Regions from separate parts of the Paenibacillus sp. Y301 genome, predicted to be linked through region 1. Evidence: predicted binding sites of a transcription regulator. Region 1 holds the regulator's gene; the other holds the start of a gene.

Region 1 (5,329 bases):
TTACCAACGATAGATTTGCCTTCAGTCATTAATTCATGAACTAATCCTGGTAACCGAGTTCCTGGTTTAATATCTAGTTTCACTACGACCTCATCGCGGGTAATATCTAATTGAGCATTATTCACTCCGTCATAATCTGTCACTATTTTTTGTAGAGGACTCTGAAGAGTAACTTGTTTATGAACAAACCATCCGCCAAACAAAAGCGAACTTGCGATAACAACTGTCAATGCAATTGGCATTACTCTTAACTTCATATAACAGCCTCCTTCAATATCCATTGATGTCTAATTACTTATGATTTAATTGAATTGATATACAATTACGTATACCACTAGTACACAAATTAGTATATCACATTGAATATACTATTTCGTCGAAAAATTATGGATATATTTAAAATTCTATGTGAATATTCAAAAAAAACTGACGAAAGAATCATTCTTTATAGAATAATTTCGTCAGCTTTTATTTGGTGAATCGTCATTTTTATCGATTGGGTAATGTATATTGTTCTCCTAATTGTGTTCCATCACTGAATCTATAGAATCGATAGTAGTAATGATCTTTCTCTTTGTAAAAGAGTTGCCACACAGGGGTCCCATGAAACAACCCGAGCTGTAAACGAATCTCATCAATGTTTGGAAGATCACTCTGAATAATAGCAGTAATCTGTCTTTCAGATAATCCATCCTTTATAAATTCGCTATGCACAGACCCAGATGTTTCGTCTACGTTGTACTCATCTGTGAATGGAACCCACACGATAAGAGCTTGATCATCCTTATTTTTACCTTCGATGACCCAGACTACATTATCCCACACCGATTTGTCCGTTTTTGTGACTTTCACTAATTCGGTTTGTTTCTTTGCTGCTGTAATAGCGATGTCTTCCTGGCTCCATTGGTCCTTCATAACATATATGTAATAACGATAGAGTCCAAACAATACAACCACACAGATTGCAATTCCTAGTAAAATCCATCTCTTCTTGTTCTTCTTCAACCTGAACTTCCTTTCATCAGGAATAGCCTATCATCTTAGCGGTTTAATAAGCCTTCAAAAGATGACTGAGCTTCACGATGAATCCGCTCTTCATCCATAGTAAGACAAGCCCCATTCTTTACAACTTGTTTGCCGTTAACCCACACATGCTCTACATCTTTACTACTTGCAGAGTAAATGGAATGTGAGATGAAGTCTGTATGTGGTAGGAAATGAGCCTGATCGGTATTTAATGCGATAAAGTCTGCTTTCATACCTGGTGCCAATCTACCTATGTTTTCTAGAAATAGAGATTTGGCTCCATAACTAGTACCCATTCGAAGTGCTTCAGCAGCAGGAATTGCTGTTGGATCTCCTGAAATACCTTTGTGAATAAGCGCTGCTAGACGCATTTCTTCAAACATATCTAAATTGTTATTGCTCGCTGGACCATCTGTTCCTAAGGATACAGTTACGCCTGCCTTCAATAGATCTGTGACCCGTGCAATACCACTTGCTAACTTCAAGTTGCTTCCTGGGTTATGTGACACGCCCACTTGATGGGCAGCTAATATGTCAATTTCTTCATCTGTCAAATGTACACCATGAGCGACAAGAGATGGACGTGTGAACATGCCGAGTTTCTCTAAATGTTGAACAGGTCTAAGACCATAATCAGTCACATTCTGTGCCACTTCACTCAGCGTCTCAGACATGTGTGTATGCATCGGAAGATCTAGATCATGCGCTGCCTGTACAAACTTCTCAAAAAAGGATGGAGGACATGTGTAAGGCGCGTGCGGGGACATCATCGTAGTAATACGTCCTTCTGCTTGACCGTTCCAATCTTTTGCAAAGGCAATCGCTTCTTGAAGTTTATGTTGTTGCATTTCTTCTGAACAGAACCCAATAACACCTCTTGTTAGTACCGCACGAATACCCGATTCTTGCACTACTTTAGCGACTTGATCCATATGATCATACATGTCTAGAAAAGTAGTTGTTCCACCTTTTAACATTTCCAATACAGAGAGCGATGATCCCCAATAAACATCTTTTGAGGTAAACTTCTCCTCCATTGGCCACATTTTTTCCTGCAACCACACTTGGAGAGCTAAATCATCACCATAACCTCTTAGTAATGACATCGCCGCATGCCCGTGTGTATTCACAAGTCCAGGTAAAAATAGAAGATGCGTACCATCAACGACGGGGATATGATCAGAATCAGCTGGTTTGTCCTCGCCAATATACGTTATAAGGTCATCTTCAATAAGCATATAGCCCTTTACAACGGATTGTTCATTATTCAGAACAGCAAACGTACCATTCTTAATGATCCATTTCTGTGTTTGATTGTTCACTGTCATGTGATTCTTCCTTTCCATTATCCAAATAATAAGCAAGACTAAGCATATCCGTTGTGAAATCAGCTGCATGAATACGAACATCCGCTGGAGCTTTCAACACAACAGGTGCAAAATTCAAAATCGCCTTAATCCCAGCTTCTATTAACTTATCTGCAACATGCTGTGCTTCTGTTTCTGGAACCGTAATAATACCTATTCTTATATTTTGTTGCTTAATGGTATCCACTAGATCCTCCATAGGTTGGACCTTTAACGTATTAATAACGGAACCTACCTTGGGAGCATACGAATCAAAAACAGCGATAATCTTTAAATTTTCCTTTAGATAAGCATTGTAATTGGATAAAGCATGACCAAGATTACCTGCACCTATTAGAACCACATTGATTTGTTGATCGAGATTCAGGATATGACCAATCTTCTCAATCAAATAGGCCACGTCATATCCTATACCTTTACGTCCGAAGTCTCCAAAATAAGCGAGATCTTTACGAATTTGTGCAGGATTCAAATCGAGTTTTTGACCTAACTCCTGTGAAGAGACAGTGGCTACTTCACGTCTCTGAAGATCTGAAAGATAACGCAGATATACAGGTAATCTGCGTACAACAGCTTCTGAAATTTTTTCAGATTTCATTCTTGCTCCCCCTAATTATTAACTCTTTAGGATCCTTCTTCAAGAAGGATCCCTTTCACTTAACCACTCTGAAATCCGTGGAACCATTTGATTGGTCGGCATATGCTCCATCTTAGGACCAGGTAATGAATACAGGAAATGTTTGCCGTAATATGATTCGATTACTCGCGTATCATATACGATTACAATCCCCCTATCATTCGCAGTACGCACTAACCGACCAAATCCTTGTTTGAACCGAATGACCGCTTGCGGAACCGACAGTTTCATGAATGGATTTTTCTTTTGTTGCTTAAGAAGTTCACTCTTTGCTTCAACCAAAGGATGGTTCGGTGGCTGAAATGGTAGTCGAACAATGGCCAAACAAGTCAGTGCTTCACCGGGAATATCGACACCTTCCCAGAAGCTACTTGTTCCTAACAGTACCGATGCACTACTGTCTTGAAAACGACGAATCAACTTGCTTCGACTTCCAGTATCAACACCTTGGCCGAGTATCGTTATATCACTTGAGGACAGTTCATTACGTAATGGTTCATAAACTTGACGAAGCATGCGATAGGATGTGAATAACACTAACATACGTCCATGCGTAGCTATAGCTGTGTCAGCTAACGACTTCACCAGCGTCTCTACAAAAAGAGCATCTCCTACACTTCCCTTAACACTTGGAAAGTCACGTGGAATCACGAGCAATGCCTGATCACGATATCGAAAAGGCGAAGGTAGCTGAACTGTTACAAGTCGACCTTGATCTGATGCTTCTTGTAAGCCTAGATTTTCAATCATATACTGAAAGGATTTCTCGATAGATAACGTTGCTGAAGTTAGAATAATACTCTTCTTTTTATCGAAGAACACTTCCTTCAACTGCTTGCTTACATCGACAGGCACGGCATACAATTGTAGAGATTTGCTACGAAAATGTCCATTAGCCTCCATCCAGTAAACATTGCCTAAATCGTTAAGCGCCATGAACATGTGAAGATCTTCGCGTTCACTCGATAAATCCTTAATCAGACCGCTTATGTCCGTTATCAGACTATCTGAGTTGAAATCGTCTAGTTCTTTAATGTCGTTCAACATTCTCTCCGATTTACGAATGACCTCTCCAAGCGTTACGTATATTTGATTCTCAATTGCAGACAAGAGTTCCCAATCCTTTGGTTTCTTTGTAGGTTGCAATCGAAGCACGAATTGTCCAGTCTCACCAGGTGCTGCATCACTTCGCTCGGGAAGAAGAGCAAACAACATATCATTCAGTCGGTCCCAGTGCTCCTTCACTTCAATTAATTCGCCACTCAATATATCGATTGAAGTTATCCAATCCGAAGCCTTTTCATCATGTGAAGAACGAAGTTGTTGAATTAACGCTGGAAATTGTCCATTACGATTATCTTTATACAGTCTTGTAAGTGTATGGACGACGGTGAAATATTTCATATGAAGACCTAAATGCTTACCTGCCACGTCTTCTAAATGATGTGCTTCATCAATAACTAAGTGCTCATAAGCAGGTAATAATTGATGTCCAGCTTTAACATCCGTAAATAACTTAGAGTGGTTCGTAATAACCACATCAGCAATTCCCGCTTCATGCTTAGCACGATGATAATAACATTTACGGAACCAAGGGCAGGCACGGCCAAGACATGAATCAGAGTCACTAGAGACGGTTTCCCAGAAATCTCCGCCACGCCCTCCAAGATTCAGTTCTTCATCATCACCGTTCTCCGTCTGTGCTAACCATACAATCATCTGTGCGGCTAAGATTACATCTTCTTTAGGATTAGCGAAGTCTCTCTTGTTTATTTTATGTTCAAATTTTCTCAAACACAAATAATGCTGTCTCCCTTTGAAAATAGCCGCTTTAAATGGAAAGGGAACGACCTGAGTCAGTAATGGAATATCTCGTTCCCTTAATTGTTCCTGAAGGTTAATGGTGTGTGTACTTACCATGACTTTCTGCTCATTTTTCACACTCTGATAAATGGCAGGAATTAAGTATCCTAACGATTTCCCAGTGCCCGTCCCTGCTTCAATTAGAAGATGCTTATCATTCGCAAGTGCATTCATCACTTCACCAAACATCATGCTCTGTGATTCACGCGGCTCATATTGTGGCATAATTTCTCGAAGCCGTTCTTCAATATTCTCAAGGAATCGCGGGAAATCCATGGATTTCAGAGGATTATCATCTGCATCATTACGCGGTGTTGAGATATCGATCCAATCTTCTACGGCTAGAGCCAATTGTCGGTAAAAGGTATGACTCTCAAGGTCCTGTGCGGGTTCACTTTCCTTCTCACGACATAGACCATCGAAATACCAAGCTAAA
Region 2 (5,329 bases), on a different contig from region 1:
TAAAGAAATCTAGAGCGAATGAAGACAGGAAAGCAACCCGTAAAGTACGCATCGTTGCCTTTCTATACTTATCACTAACTTTTCCAATCGTCTGACTATGCGACTTGCTTCGTCCTAAATACTTCAATGTCTCAAGTCCACGTAAGGAGTCTACGAAGTGATTCGCTAAATTGCGGTAAGATACCATTTGGCTATCTATTTTCTTCCCAGAATACATACCAATTAGGATCATAAAGGCAATGAGAATTGGCATCGTAACTAACAAAATAATCGCGGATTGAACATCCTGTGTACATACATAAATGAAAAGAACAGCAGGTATAATGACAGTTGCCACCATACGCGGAATGATTAATTCTAAATACACCTTGAATTTCGATACACCGTCTAGAACGATTGTTACTAGTTTCCCTGTTCCTTCCGTCTTCGCGAACCGAGGTCCAAGTTGGAACAATTTATCCATCAACTGTTTACGCAATAACGCACCGGTATGCTCAGCATAGCGGTACGTTATTTTTTGTTGAAGGAAATTCGTAAGATGTCTAACCAGGAAAGCGGCTAGAAATTGAAATATATTTTCTTTCTGTTCTTGCAAAGCCCCTCCTGCGAAGAGGGCGGAGACAACTTCCGATAACGATCTAGCCATCCATAGAATGGATACACTTTGCACTAAGGTCAGCAGTGCCACCGCCGCAAGGACGGGTTTAATTCCTTTGAATCCTAAAAGATCGCGGCCCATTAGTATTCCAAATGATCTTTCGCGTTCACGCGTTTATGGAATACGAAGTAACTCCATACTTGGTATCCTAGTACAAAAGGAAGCAACGTAAGTGCGACGATGGACATGACCTTTAATGAATAGTGACCTGATGCAGCATTCGTGATCGTCAAGCTAAAGGCATCACTAACGGAGCTAATCATGACTCTTGGGAACAACCCGATAAAGATTGAAGCGACGGACACAGCAATAACTGCTCCTGTCATCCCGAAAGCCCAAGCATCTTTTTTTCGTGAAATGAAATACGCAGCTAGGAAGTACACAATGACTCCTACAACAGCAACTATGCTTAGAATCGTACCCCGAACTTCGAATACATCTGTGTTAAAGTACGTCATCACAGCAAAACCAACCAACAGAATAGCCAGAGGAATCAGAAGTTTCTTAGCCATTGTACGCGCTCTGTCCTGTAAATCCCCCAATACTCTTAGGGTAGTAAACATCAGACCATGTACTAAGCACAGAACAACTACCGTAATACCTCCAAGTAAGGTGTACACATTCACTACATCAAAGAATCCTGCATTCATATTCATATCTTCACCAATTGGAACCCCTTGGATCAGACAAGCAAATACAACACCGAACAGAAGTGGTGGAAGTAAGCTGCCTAAGAAAATAACGACATCCCACGTTTTCTTCCATACCTGAGACGCTACTTTACCTCTGAATTCAAAAGCAACACCACGTCCAATCAGAGCCAATAGAACAAACACCAGTGGAATATAGAACCCACTAAATAATGTGGCATACCAATGCGGGAAAGCAGCGAACATGGCACCACCAGCTGTAATTAGCCACACTTCATTTGCATCCCAGAAGGGACCAATCGAATTTATTAACACACGGCGCTCTGTATCGTTCTTGGCTAGAATCGATGTAGACATACCTACTCCGAAGTCAAAGCCTTCTAAGAAGAAAAACCCTACAAATAGTACAGCAATCAATAAGAACCACAACTCATTAAGAGACATGATTACCCTCCTTATCAAATGGGTCGTGAGACTCTTCATCATGGGAATCCAAATCATTTGGCCCCTTCTTGATCACACGAACAAATAAGTAAACTAATACAAATGCTAACACAGTATAAGCAAGTGAGAAGGTAATTAACGAGAATAACATGGAACCCGCTGATACGTTAGGCGAGATACTATCTTCTGTCTTCATTAAACCAAAGACGGTCCATGGTTGGCGCCCAATCTCAGTCATAATCCAACCTGCCCAGTTCGCGATAAATGGCAATGAGATCGCCCAGATCATCATACGCATAAACCATTTGTTACTCTGTTCCAATTTCTTACGGGCAACGAGATACACACCATACATACTAAGAAGAATAAGCGCTGATCCAGCTGCTACCATGATGCGGAAACTCCAGAACGTCGTACGTACAGGAGGAATATAATCACCAGGACCATATTTCTGTTCATACTCTGCTTGCAACTGATTCATCCCAACGACTTCACCAGAGAACTGGCTATAAGACAAGAAACTGAGTAGGTACGGAATCTTAAAGGTGAACCCGTTCTCTTTTTTCTCAGGATCTATGCTCGCTATAACAGTCCATGGCGCTGGATCGGGACTTGTATCCCATAGTCCTTCTGAGGCTGCCATCTTCATCGGTTGAGTATCAACTAGATATTGTGCTTGACTATGTCCAACGAGTGCGACACCAATCGAAGATACAAGCCCTATAATGATAGCAATAATGAAGGATTTCTTGAAAAACTGAACGTCTTTGCCCTTCAAGAGTTTAAATGCGCTGACCCCAGTAACCAAGAATGCACCCGTCATAAATGCAGCTAATATGGTATGCGGGAACTCAAGAAGCACCTGTCCATTGGTGATCAAAGCTAAGAAATCATTCATCTCGGCTCGACCATTATTTATCTCAAACCCTACAGGTCTTTGCATAAAAGAATTCGCAACTAGAATCCAGAAAGCAGATAATACTGTACCAAAAGCTACTAACCAGATACACATAGCATGGAGCTTCTTAGATAGACGATCCCATCCGAAAATCCATAATCCAAGGAATGTAGACTCCAAGAAAAATGCAAGTAAAGCTTCAACAGCTAGCGGAGCTCCGAATACGTCCCCTACAAATCTCGAATAATCTGACCAGTTCATACCGAACTGGAATTCTTGTAAAATCCCTGTTACAACACCAACGGCAAAGTTAATGAGGAATAGCTTACCCCAGAATTTAGCCATCTTTTTGTATTCTTCTTTACCCTTGATAACATACATTGTTTCCATAATTGCAATCAGCAATGCTAAACCAATAGATAATGGAACAAAAATAAAGTGAAACAAAGTTGTTGACGCAAATTGGATGCGTGAGAGCATAACCGGATCCATCAATTCAATCCCTCTTCCTTGTTTAAGTTTCCAATTCCTTATTCTTTCAGAACAAGGATAATAAATATCTTATATTTCACATTCTGTCAGAGACTCGGCTAAACAATGTGTGATATTTATCACACTTTTCGCTAAAATCACCCAACATTGTGAAGTTTGTCACACAATATTTAAAATTAGAACGAATTTTTATTGAAAAAAATCCAATTTATTTAAATTTATCTATCACAAAACCAATAACGCTGCTGTGATCTAAAACATAGATTTAAAGTTACATACTAACGAATAATACTAAAGTATTTCAATCAACCGGATATGGACCTATATAAAGACAATGATTCTAGTGTAATCAACGTCGATACCCTCTTATCTACCAGCGTTCATCGTATAGCTGAAGGTGATCTAACTCAGAAGCCTTTAGAGTTCAAAAGTAAAGACAAGTAGGCAAGTTAGCAACAGATATTAATATCATGATGGTTAATCTACAGAATCTCCGAAAGTGCTGATATGCATAAAGGAACAGCCCATCGAATAATCGATGGGCTGTTCCTTTATGCAGACATTATTCTAAGAATCTCGTTCCACAAAGTACTTGTTCGTCATATACCAAGCATCACCTTTATCGGTAGGAACCTTCCCTTTTTTCTTATCCATAAATACGATTTCTTTGCACTTTGAACAGAACCATTTGGTTGTGTAGTATTGCGAGAAAGTCGTATAGGTTGTACCACATTTGCAGTCAACCTTAAAGAATACAAGGTTTTCTTCATAAGCCTGAGAAAGTTGGTCTGTTTTCTCTTGCTCTATTCCGGCTGAAATAGGTTTAATGATATCCACATAGCTTGAGAAACGATTCTGTACCTTGAAATCAGCCACTAATTCTGGATTCAATCCAAAGAACTCTTTTCCGATTGTAGTAATAAACTTCAAGTTCGATTTATAGCTCTCTAACCATTCTTGAATTTGCTTATTAGATAAAGGTACTGTTCCCTTAATACCGCTATTCAAGGTATATGTCATGATGGATAAATTCTCGTTGTCTTCATAATACATTAATTCGTAAACCTCCTTAATGATATCTTTATTAATGTACTACTTCTTCAAGAGATAATCAAAAGGATGAATCAGGGAACGCTTCCTATCCTAGGTAAGCATTCACCAACGACTTATGAAGCCATATTACCCCATGAGGTCCGAAAGGCCTGTCTCCAACTAACAATATTCACAATAATAAGAATGACCATATACATGTATACCCCATAACTGACAAAAGTACTTAGGAAGTGAATGCCTGCGAATGCAGCCATGATAGCCATGAGAACAAATAATAGCATCCCTTCGCCTTTTCCAGAGACTAGATAGGGTTCTGAGAAAGGTATTGCCTTTCTTAACATACAAAATGAAATAACGGTATATACACATACGCTTAATAGAAACACGATAATATCAGGAATAATCCTCCATCCAAATACAATGGTAAAGACAATGCTTACTAATAGGAAAATGGGTAGAAATAATCTAACTAGTAGCGCTTTAAGACTACCTTTTAGAATAGGTGTTACATCTTGAACCGGCATAACCTTGTAGATCCATGCCCCTTTGTAACTATCGGAGAATTTCAACATCATAATCACAGATGGAACAAATAAGGCTGCAGCATAGATGAGTAAATAACTTTTACTTGACGATACCTCGCCCCATTCTTGAGTCTGTAAAAAGTTAAATAAAAATATAAATGGAAATACAAGTGAAAAACCTAAAGATGGATACACCTTCAGCTTGAAATTTCGGTCATTATGTATCATATCTGAGGTAAAACGGAAGAATACCCTTTCTTCCTGAGTGGAACATAGGAATCTCGATATTCCTGTTCCTTTAGTACGAAATTCCTCCTTTCTCGTCACACTATTATTTGATAGTTTCAGTAAATTCCTCTCAAATAAGGGCATGCACTTGACATAGATAAATATAGATACTAAAGGTACTAGTACAGCCATAAGAGAGAAAATAATAAAGACATTCGTCTTATTCCCATGAATAAAAAATTCAAATGGAGCAGCGAACCATACCGGAACAATAAAATACTGCCACCACTTTCCATCAAATACATAATTGAAGTCTACAATACTAAATAATCTTGATACGAATTGGTACCCGACCGTCATAATCAACGTTAAGCCAATCTGC

Evidence for each region. Region 1 encodes Rex, which represses fermentation and respiration genes when NADH is low (regulators of the CRP and FNR family bind a similar motif). Its sites were predicted from a motif close to TTGTGAAATATTTCACAA; they were not measured.
Region 2: the regulator Rex is predicted to act here: its motif matches at 3,290-3,307, upstream of AC1D69_RS14365 (cytochrome ubiquinol oxidase subunit I).

The regions. Positions count from the first base shown of each region.
Region 1 covers NZ_JCAIUL010000001.1:523,160-528,488, reverse strand. The annotation lists gene AC1D69_RS02630 (hypothetical protein) at 1-257, opposite strand, end outside; gene AC1D69_RS02625 (cell wall elongation regulator TseB-like domain-containing protein) at 490-1,005, opposite strand; gene AC1D69_RS02620 (amidohydrolase) at 1,041-2,354, opposite strand; gene AC1D69_RS02615 (redox-sensing transcriptional repressor Rex) at 2,317-2,991, opposite strand; gene dinG (ATP-dependent DNA helicase DinG) at 3,031-5,329, opposite strand, start outside.
Region 2 covers NZ_JCAIUL010000007.1:232,037-237,365, forward strand. The annotation lists gene cydD (thiol reductant ABC exporter subunit CydD) at 1-739, opposite strand, end outside; gene cydB (cytochrome d ubiquinol oxidase subunit II) at 739-1,755, opposite strand; gene AC1D69_RS14365 (cytochrome ubiquinol oxidase subunit I) at 1,742-3,142, opposite strand; gene AC1D69_RS14370 (hypothetical protein) at 3,710-4,195, opposite strand; gene AC1D69_RS14375 (hypothetical protein) at 4,309-5,329, opposite strand, start outside.